2 linked regions of the Thioclava sp. GXIMD2076 genome follow. The protein of the gene in region 1 interacts with the protein of each later gene in a pairwise test. Links are inferred from orthologs where the notes say so. Each region holds a gene or a part of one and is shown on either strand. Other genes may lie near its edges.

The links. Proteins that work in one complex are often made in the same cells at the same time.
Region 2: the proteins of WDB91_RS05835 (region 1) and def interact in binary tests that used the Escherichia coli proteins (3 or more experiments, as listed by UniProt). The link is inferred for Thioclava sp. GXIMD2076 from one-to-one orthologs.

The regions. Positions count from the first base shown.
Region 1 is NZ_CP149932.1:1,178,914-1,183,807, forward strand. What follows is about bases 938-3,903. They hold WDB91_RS05835 (aspartate-semialdehyde dehydrogenase), read left to right. Parts: upstream 938-1,892; coding sequence 1,893-2,915; downstream 2,916-3,903. Other genes in these bases: WDB91_RS05825 (glycosyltransferase family 4 protein), read left to right, coding at 938-1,206; WDB91_RS05830 (glycosyltransferase family 29 protein), read left to right, coding at 1,203-1,817; WDB91_RS05840 (DUF4139 domain-containing protein), read left to right, coding at 3,064-3,903. Outside these bases: WDB91_RS05820 (LysR family transcriptional regulator), read right to left, coding at 1-33; more of WDB91_RS05825, read left to right, coding at 181-937; more of WDB91_RS05840, read left to right, coding at 3,904-4,611; WDB91_RS05845 (hypothetical protein), read right to left, coding at 4,568-4,894.
Region 2 is NZ_CP149932.1:1,021,121-1,024,942, reverse strand. The notes cover bases 1-2,858. They hold def (peptide deformylase), read left to right. Parts: upstream 1-1,087; coding sequence 1,088-1,630; downstream 1,631-2,858. Other genes in these bases: fmt (methionyl-tRNA formyltransferase), read left to right, coding at 2,135-2,858; def (peptide deformylase), read left to right, coding at 1,630-2,130; WDB91_RS05040 (MalY/PatB family protein), read right to left, coding at 1-952. In the rest of the region: more of fmt, read left to right, coding at 2,859-3,031; WDB91_RS05020 (hypothetical protein), read left to right, coding at 3,036-3,245; WDB91_RS05015 (hypothetical protein), read left to right, coding at 3,268-3,471; WDB91_RS05010 (hypothetical protein), read left to right, coding at 3,592-3,822. UniProt on the Escherichia coli protein: Removes the formyl group from the N-terminal Met of newly synthesized proteins. Requires at least a dipeptide for an efficient rate of reaction. N-terminal L-methionine is a prerequisite for activity but the enzyme has broad specificity at other positions.

The DNA of each region.
Region 1 (4,894 bases):
GTAAAGGCGCAAAGCCAGACGGTTGAGCGACATCGGGGTAGTCCTTTCGTTACGGCAGGCTTGCAGGAGACCCCGTCCGGAAAGACAGTTTCCGGCAAGGGCCGTCACGGCCCGTTAATTGCGGTTTTTCATGCAGCAATTCGCCAAAGACAATAGGCGCGGGACAGGTTAAGAGAAAGCATGGATAAAGAGATCGATGTTATCGCCCCGAACCTCAAGCGCCGTTTGTCCGGTGTGACGGCCACTATTGTGCGGCTTGTGCCCGCGCAGGCGCGCAAGATCGGGATAGTGACAACGGGGCCGGGCCTGCCCGATACCCTCCCGCATGTGCCCCTGTGGCGTGTACCATTCCTGAGCCGCCGTCGCCGCGTCTGGCATGCGCGGCGTAATGTGGAGATGTTGCTGGGGCTGGCTCTGAAACATCTGTGGTTCATGGATCTTAAGCTGCTGTTCACCTCGGCCAGCCAGCGGAAACATTCGGGCTATACCAAGTGGCTGATCGGCCGGATGGATGCGGTTGTGGCGACATCGGCGCGCACGGCGGAGTATCTGAGCGTGCCGAATCGGGTGATCCATCACGGGATCGATATCTCGGGCTTTGACCGGGCCGAAAATCGCACGGCCTTGCGGGCGTCGATGAATCTGCCCAGAGGTGTGGTGATCGGCTGTTACGGGCGGGTGCGCCATCAGAAGGGCACCGACGCCTTTGTCGATGCGATGATCGAGGTTCTTCCGTCGCGGCCCAAGGTGTCGGCGCTGGTGATGGGGCGTGCGACCGAGGGGCATTCGGAGTTCCTGACCAAACTGAAGCGCAAGGTGGGGCAGGCGGGGCTGGAGCACCGGATCCTGTTCATGCCCGAGGTCTCGGTCGATAGCATGGCCGACTGGTATCGGGTGCTGGATCTGTATGTCGCGCCGCAACGCTGGGAAGGTTTCGGCCTGACGCCGATTGAGGCCATGGCCTGCCATGTGCCGGTGGTGGCGACCCGCGTGGGCGCCTTCGAGGAGATCGTGACGCCCGAGAGCGGCAAACTCGTCGATCCGGGCGATGTGGCGGGCATGGCCGAGGCCGTGGCGGCCTATCTCGATGATCCTCAGGCGATGGCTGCGGCAGGCGAGGCGGCGCGGCGCAATGTGGAAGAGCGCTTCCAGATCGATGATGAGGCTGATGCGCTGATCGAGGTCTATCGGGACCTGCTGGCATGACACGGGCGGGGTTCTATCTGGCGCGGTTGCTGCGGCAGGAGGGGCCGCTTGCCGCCATGTCCGTGCCGCAGAGCGGACTGCTGGGGGCGCTTGCGGGGAAATCCGTGGCGCTGGTCGGGAATGCGCGCTCGCTGGCCGAAAACAACCACGGCGCGGCTATCGATGCGCATGACGTGGTGGTGCGGATCAATCGCGCCCCGATGCCGCAGGCGGAAAGCCACGGCACACGGACCGACTGGCTGGCGCTGGCGGTGCGACTGGCCCCGCAGGACCGCGCGCGGATTGGGGCGGGGCGGTATCTGTGGATGAGCCACAAGCGCAAGAGGCTGGACTGGACGACCGCCACAAGCGACGGGTTCTATCTGCACCCGCAGGCCGATTATGCGGATCTGCAAAGCCGGCTTGGCGCACAACCGACGACGGGGGCGATGATGATCGATCTTCTCCTGCGTTCGGAATTGGCGGGGATCACGCTCTACGGCTTTGATTTCTTTGCGTCTTTGTCGCTTTCGGGGCGCCGTACGGCCCACGATGTGCCGCATGATTTTACCTCCGAGGCGGATTTTGTGGCAGGGCTGATGGCGCAAGATAACCGCCTTATTCGCCGCTAATTTCGCGAAAACCCTTTAAATTTACAGGCGTTCGGGCTATGTCGCACCTCGTCCGAGATACAAGGAGGGCCTAAATTGGGCTATAAAGTCGTCGTTGCTGGCGCCACGGGTAATGTGGGCCGCGAAATGCTGAATATTCTCGCCGAGCGCGAGTTCCCTGCCGATGAGGTTGTTGCTCTGGCGTCGCGCCGGAGCCTTGGTACTGAAGTCAGCTATGGCGACAAGACACTCAAATGTAAGGACATCGAGGGTTTCGACTTCTCGGGCTATGACATTGCGCTCTTCGCCATCGGCTCGGATGCAACCAAGCAATATGCGCCGATCGCGGCGAAAGCCGGTTGTGTTGTCATCGATAACTCCTCGCTCTACCGCTATGATCCGGAGATCCCGCTGGTCGTGCCGGAAGTGAACCCCGAGGCGGTTGACGGCTACATCAAGAAAAACATCATCGCGAACCCGAATTGCTCGACTGCACAGATGGTCGTGGCGCTCAAGCCGCTGCATGACCGCGCCAAGATCAAGCGCGTTGTCGTCTCGACCTACCAGTCGGTGTCCGGCTCGGGCAAGGAAGGCATCGACGAGCTGTGGGACCAGACCAAGGGCCTCTACGTCCCCGGTCAGGAAAAAGAGCCGAAGAAATTCACCAAGCAGATCGCCTTCAACGTGATTCCGCATATCGACGTCTTCATGGAAGACGGTTCGACCAAGGAAGAGTGGAAGATGGTCGCCGAGACCAAGAAGATCGTCGATCCGTCGATCAAGGTTACTGCAACCTGCGTGCGTGTGCCGGTCTTTGTGGGCCACTCGGAATCGCTGAATATCGAGTTCGAGGAATTCCTCGACGAGGATGAAGCCCGTGACATCCTGCGCGAGGCCCCCGGTATTCTGGTGGTCGATAAGCGCGAGGATGGCGGCTATGTCACGCCCGTGGAATGCGTGGGCGATTACGCGACCTTCATCTCGCGCATCCGTCAGGACAGCACGATCGAAAACGGTCTGAACCTGTGGTGCGTGTCCGATAACCTGCGTAAGGGTGCGGCGCTCAATGCCGTTCAGATCGCCGAAACGCTTGGTAAACGCTGCCTGAAAAAAGGCTGATCCAGCTTCGATTGAGGTGTCAGAGCGCCCGGGGGAAACCTCGGGCGTTCTGCATTCTGACGGAAACGTCATCGGTCAGGCAGGCCGCGGACTTGCCAGGCGGTGCCTTGCCCCCCACGTTTCACCGTATAGTGAGGGAGGGAAACACATGCGATTGATGATGGCCGGAATGGTCGTGGCTCTGCCGCAGGCGGTATGGGCGCAGGATGTGCTTTATGGCAAGGTGAGCGCTGTGACGCTTTATCCGCAAGGCGCGGAAGTGGTCCGGCAGGTGCGTATTCCGCAAGGCGCGGGGCAGGTGGTGATTGCCGGTCTGCCGCAGAGCATGACACTGGACCGTTTGAGTATTTCGGCGGATCAGGCGCGCCTGAGCGGGGTGCGTCTGGTGGCCGGCAACGGTGCCGATAGTCCGGCGCTTGGCGAGGCGCGGGTGCGGGTCACGCAGCTGACCGAGGCGTTGGCGCAGAAGGAAGACGGGGTCAAGCTGCTGCAGGCCGAGGCCGAGGCCGCGCTGGATCGGGTGGCCTATCTGCGGGGGCTGAACCCGCAGGGGGATGCCCAACAGGCACTGGATCTGGGCGAGCAAATCGAGGCACGGGCGCTGGTGGCGCGCCGCAATGCGGTCGAGGCGCAGGCCCGCGCCCGTCAGGCCGAAGCGGCGCTCGATCCCGACCGTCGCGCACTGGCAGAAGCCAGAGCCGATCTCTCTGATCTGGAGGCAAATTCACAGACCGAGAAGCATCTGGAGGCGACCGCAACCGGCGAGGGCGTGCTGACGCTCACGAGCTTTGTCGAGGATGCGGGCTGGGCGCCGGTTTATGATATGCGGCTTGATCGCGAGGCGAAGCAGATCGATCTGACGCGGCTCGTTTCGGTGCATCAATCCAGCGGTGAGGACTGGAGCGGTGTCGACCTGACGCTTTCGACAGCGCGTCCGAATGACCGGATGGATCCGACCGAACTCTGGCCGGATTTGCGCCAGATCGGCACTGAAGGGCCTGTCCTGCGCTCGATGGGGGCGGCTGCGCCGATGGCGGAAAGTGCCGCGATGCTGAAGAGCGACCAGCTCGATCCGCAGATGGAAGGGGTGTCTCTGGTCTATCACCTGCCCGAGGCGGTGGATATCCGTGACGGCGTCGAGGCCCTGCGTCTGCGGATGCAGGATGAGCGCCTCGCCTCCGATATCTGGGCCGAGGCCGTACCTTCGCGTGACGAGACCGCCTATCTGGTTGCGGAGGCGACGAATAACGGCGAGGGGCCGATTCTGCCGGGTCGGGCCACGCTCTATGTCGATGGTGCGCTGGTGGGGCAGAGTGATCTGCCGATGACGATGCCGGGTGAGAAGATCACCACAGGCTTCGGCGCGCTGGATGGTGTCACGCTCTCGCATGACGTCACCCGCCAGACCGGTGATCGGGGTGTCATCTCGCGCCGGAACGCGCGCGAGGAGATCACGCGGATGACGGTCGAGAACCATACCGGTCAGGACTGGCCGCTGCGGGTCGTGGGGCAGGTCCCCTATTCCGAGCAGGACGATCTCAAGATCGACTGGACGGCGGAGCCTGCGCCTTCTGAAACCGATCTCGATGACCGGACGGGAGTGCTTGGCTGGCGGTTCGACTTGCCCGCGAAGGCAAGTCGGGAGATCACGGTCACGACGCGATTCGAGTGGCCAGAAGATCAGGTTCTTCGCTGACCGGTTTACGCCGCGAGCGGAACATGGCGCCGCTCAGAACCTCCCTGAGCTCATCGACAGATGATTTCGGAGGGGCTTCTGGCACGGAGACCAGTTTGGGCTTTTCAATCTCTGCGCGAGGTTTCTTGCGCAGGGAATGGAAGACCAGAGCGTGGCTTTCGTCCTCTTCCACGGTTTCGGTTGCAGGCGCAGATACGGGCCCGGCCGCCTCCGTCTCGATCTCCGGCATGGGTGCTGCGGCCTTTTGCAGGGGCGTCTTCACCGTTGCGGCGACGGGCTCCGG
Region 2 (3,822 bases), 160 kb from region 1 along the record:
TCGATTTCAGGCCCGGAATGGCATTGACGCCCGCGTCGAAAATCTTGCGGTTGCCATCCAGATAGGCACAAAGCGCGTCCACCCAGTCGGCCCCCTCGGGGCTGTAAGCCGCCGTCGCCATCGCCATGCCGAAACTATTGGGCGAAATCCCCAGCGCATTCATCCGCGCGGAAAACTTGGCGCGCAGCGCAGGATCGGCGATGATCACATTGCCCGAATGCGTGCCCGCGATATTGAAGGTCTTGGTGGTGGCGGTCATCATGACCACAGGGTAGTTGCCCGCAACATTGGCCATGGGAGTATGCACCTGCCCCGGCATGACCAGGTCATGGTGGATCTCGTCCGAGACCAGCACCAGGTCATGCTTGCGGGCAAACTCCACAACACCTTCCAGCTCGGCGCGGCTCCAGACACGCCCGCCCGGATTATGGGGCGAACAGAGCACCAGCATGCGGGTCTTTTCATCCACAATGCTATCCCATGCGTCGAAATCCATCTGGTAGCCGCCATCCACCAGCTTCAGCGGGCATTCCACCACATCGCGCCCCGCCGCTTTGATCACGCGGGCGAAGGCGTGATAGACTGGCGTCATGAGCATTACCCCGTCGCCTTCCGCCGTGAACGCATCCACGCACAGCGCCGTGCCATTTACCAGACCATGGGTCGTAAAGATCCAGTCGTCCTGCACCTCCCAATCGTGGCGCGTCTTCATCCACCAGCGGATTGCGGCGTTGTATTCCGCATTGCCGCCCCAATAGCCGTAGACGCCCTGACGGGTCATCTCCTCCAGCGCCTCCTGCACACAGGCGGGCGGACGGAAATCCATATCGGCCACCCACATCGGGATACCCGTCGCGGCGGGCACGCCATAGATGTCTTCCATGCTGTCCCATTTGGCGGAATGGGTGCCGGTGCGGTCAATGATCTCGTCGAAATCGGGCGCTTTGCTCATCAGATGTCTCCTGCGTCTTTGCGCGCATCAGATCACCTCTGGCGGCGGGATACAAATGCCTGATTGTATCCTTATAATGCACCGCCAAGCCGCTGCCCCATTGCCTTGGAACCAACCATCGCCTAAATCGGCCTTATGACCCTACGCCCGATCCTCATTCACCCCGACCCGCGACTGAAGAAGACCTGTGATCCGGTCGTCTCGGTCGATGCCGAAATCCGCAAGCTGGCTGACGATATGCTGGCCACGATGTATGACGCCCCCGGTGTCGGCCTTGCCGCGCCACAGATTGGCGTGCTACAGCGTGTCTTCGTGATGGATTGCGTGAAGGAAGAGAACGCAGCGCCCCAGCCAACGGTGATGATCAATCCCGAGATCACATGGTCCTCGGAAGAGACCAACACCTATGAGGAGGGCTGCCTGTCGATCCCCGATCAATATGCCGAAGTCACCCGCCCGAAACTGGTGCGGATGAAATGGCTGAGCGTGGATGGCAAGGTCATGGAAGAGGAATTCGACGGGCTCTGGGCCACCTGCGCCCAGCACGAGCTGGATCACCTCGATGGCAAGCTGTTCATCGACTATCTCGGACCGATGAAACGCAAGATGATCACCTCGAAGATGCAGAAGCTCAAACGCGAGCGCGCCCGCGCGCCGAAATCCGACGGGATCATCTGATGACCGTGCGCAAGTTCATCCCCTTTGACGACAAGCGTCTGCGCACAGCGGCCGAGCCTGTGGCCGAGATCACCGAGACGGTGCGGATGATCTGGGATGACATGATCGAGACGATGGATGCGATGCCGGGGGTCGGTCTGGCCGCCCCGCAGATCGGGATCATGATGCGTCTGGCGGTGGTGGATGCCTCCGACAAGCGTGGCGAGGCCATCCGCATGGCCAATCCCGAAGTGCTCCATGCCAGCGTCAAGATGCGCAAACATGATGAGGCAAGCCCCAATCTTCCGGGCGTCTGGGCACCGGTCGAGCGTCCGCGGGCGGTTACCGTGCGGTTCCTCAATGCCGATGGCGAGATGGAAGAACGTGATTTCGTCGGGCTCTGGGCGACCTCGGTCCAGCACCAGATCGACCATCTCAACGGCAAGACCTATGTGGACCATCTCTCGCCCCTGCGGCGCAAGATGCTGATCCAGAAATCGAAAAAACTGAACAAAGGCTAAGGTCATGCGCGTCGTCTTCATGGGCACCCCCGAGTTTTCAGTCCCGGTGCTCGAGGCACTGGCGCGCGAGCACGAGGTCGTGGCGGCCTATTCGCAGCCGCCGCGCCCTGCAGGTCGTGGCAAACATCTGCGCCCCTCCCCCGTTCAGGCCCGCGCCGAGGAACTGGGGATAGAGACGCGCACCCCGCTGAATTTCAAGGATGAGACCGACCGTCAGGCCTTTGCCGATCTGAAGGCCGATGTGGCTGTGGTAGTGGCCTACGGGCTGATCCTGCCACAAGCGATCCTTGATGCGCCCGAAAAGGGCTGCCTGAATATCCATGCCTCGCTGCTGCCGCGCTGGCGCGGGGCGGCGCCCATCCACCGTGCGATCATGGCAGGCGATGCCGAAACGGGAATTTGTATCATGCAGATGGAAGCGGGGCTCGATACCGGCCCCGTGCGCCTGCGTCGCGCGACCGAGATCGGCGCGACCGAGACCACCGGAGAGCTGCATGACCGGCTGTCCGTCATGGGGGCCTCGATGATCATCGAGGCGCTGGCGCATCTTGATACGCTCCCCAGCGAGGCCCAGCCCGACGAGGGCGTGACCTATGCCGCCAAGATCGACAAGGCCGAGGCGCGGATCGACTGGACTGCCCCTGCAGCCGATGTAACCCGCAAGATCAACGGCTTGTCGCCCTTCCCCGGAGCGTGGTGCGAGATTGCGGGGGAACGGGTAAAGCTTTTGCGCGCCCGCCAGACCGACGGTCATGGCGCTGCCGGAGATGTTCTGGGCGGGTTCACCATTGCCTGCGGAGCAGGCGCCGTGCAGGTGCTGGAGGCGCAGCGCGCGGGCAAGAAGCCGATGGCAGCCGCGCAGGTCTTGCAGGCCCTGACCCTGCCCGAGCGCCTCGACTGATTCCATGTTCGGCCTCCTGATCGCGCCCCTGACCACCATGACCTCCCGCCTGATCGGCATGATGCTGGTCGTGGCGATCTGGCTGCTGTCGCGACCGGGCGGCTGGGCGGTGCTGGTGGTGCTGGTTCTTGTGGGGGTGAAGCTGCTGCCCGAGCCCGACACTCACTCCGAAGTGACCTCCCCGCCCCCTGTCACCGCGCCTGCTTCGCGTTAAGTCGGAGCCAAAGGAGCGGATCATGCCCATTGCCATCATTCTCGTTATCGCCGTTTTCATCGGTCTCCTGTGGTATCGCAAGCGCAATCCCTGCCGGTGGGAACGTATCGGCGGCAAGGGCGCACTGAAGGAATTCCGATGCAAGACCTGCGGCGCGGTGGCCTATTCAGCCCGCTATGACGGCCCCGAGCAATGCAAGAAAGGGCTTGAGCCGCCCGCGCCGTAAGTGGCCGCGCCGGCTCTATCGGCAGGCTCCCGCCCATGCGGGCGAGCGGCGCCACCGCTCAGGGAACAGCCCCGTCATCCCCGCGTTCTCTCTTCAAATCGAATGTCGAAGGAGACGAAGATGACCGAGAATAACACGCCTCCGCCGCGCCGCGACAACGGCCTCTATTTCGTTCTGGGGGCGATCGTCGTCGCGCTTGGCGTGCTGGTCTGGTATGTGATGGGCTCGCCCGGTGACACCACAACCCCTGCACCTGCGGGCAACGAGGTGTCGATCACCAACGAGGCCCCTGCCTCCGAGCCGGCCCAAGAGCCTGCGTCGGACGCACCGGCCGAGGTCGAGGTGGCTCCG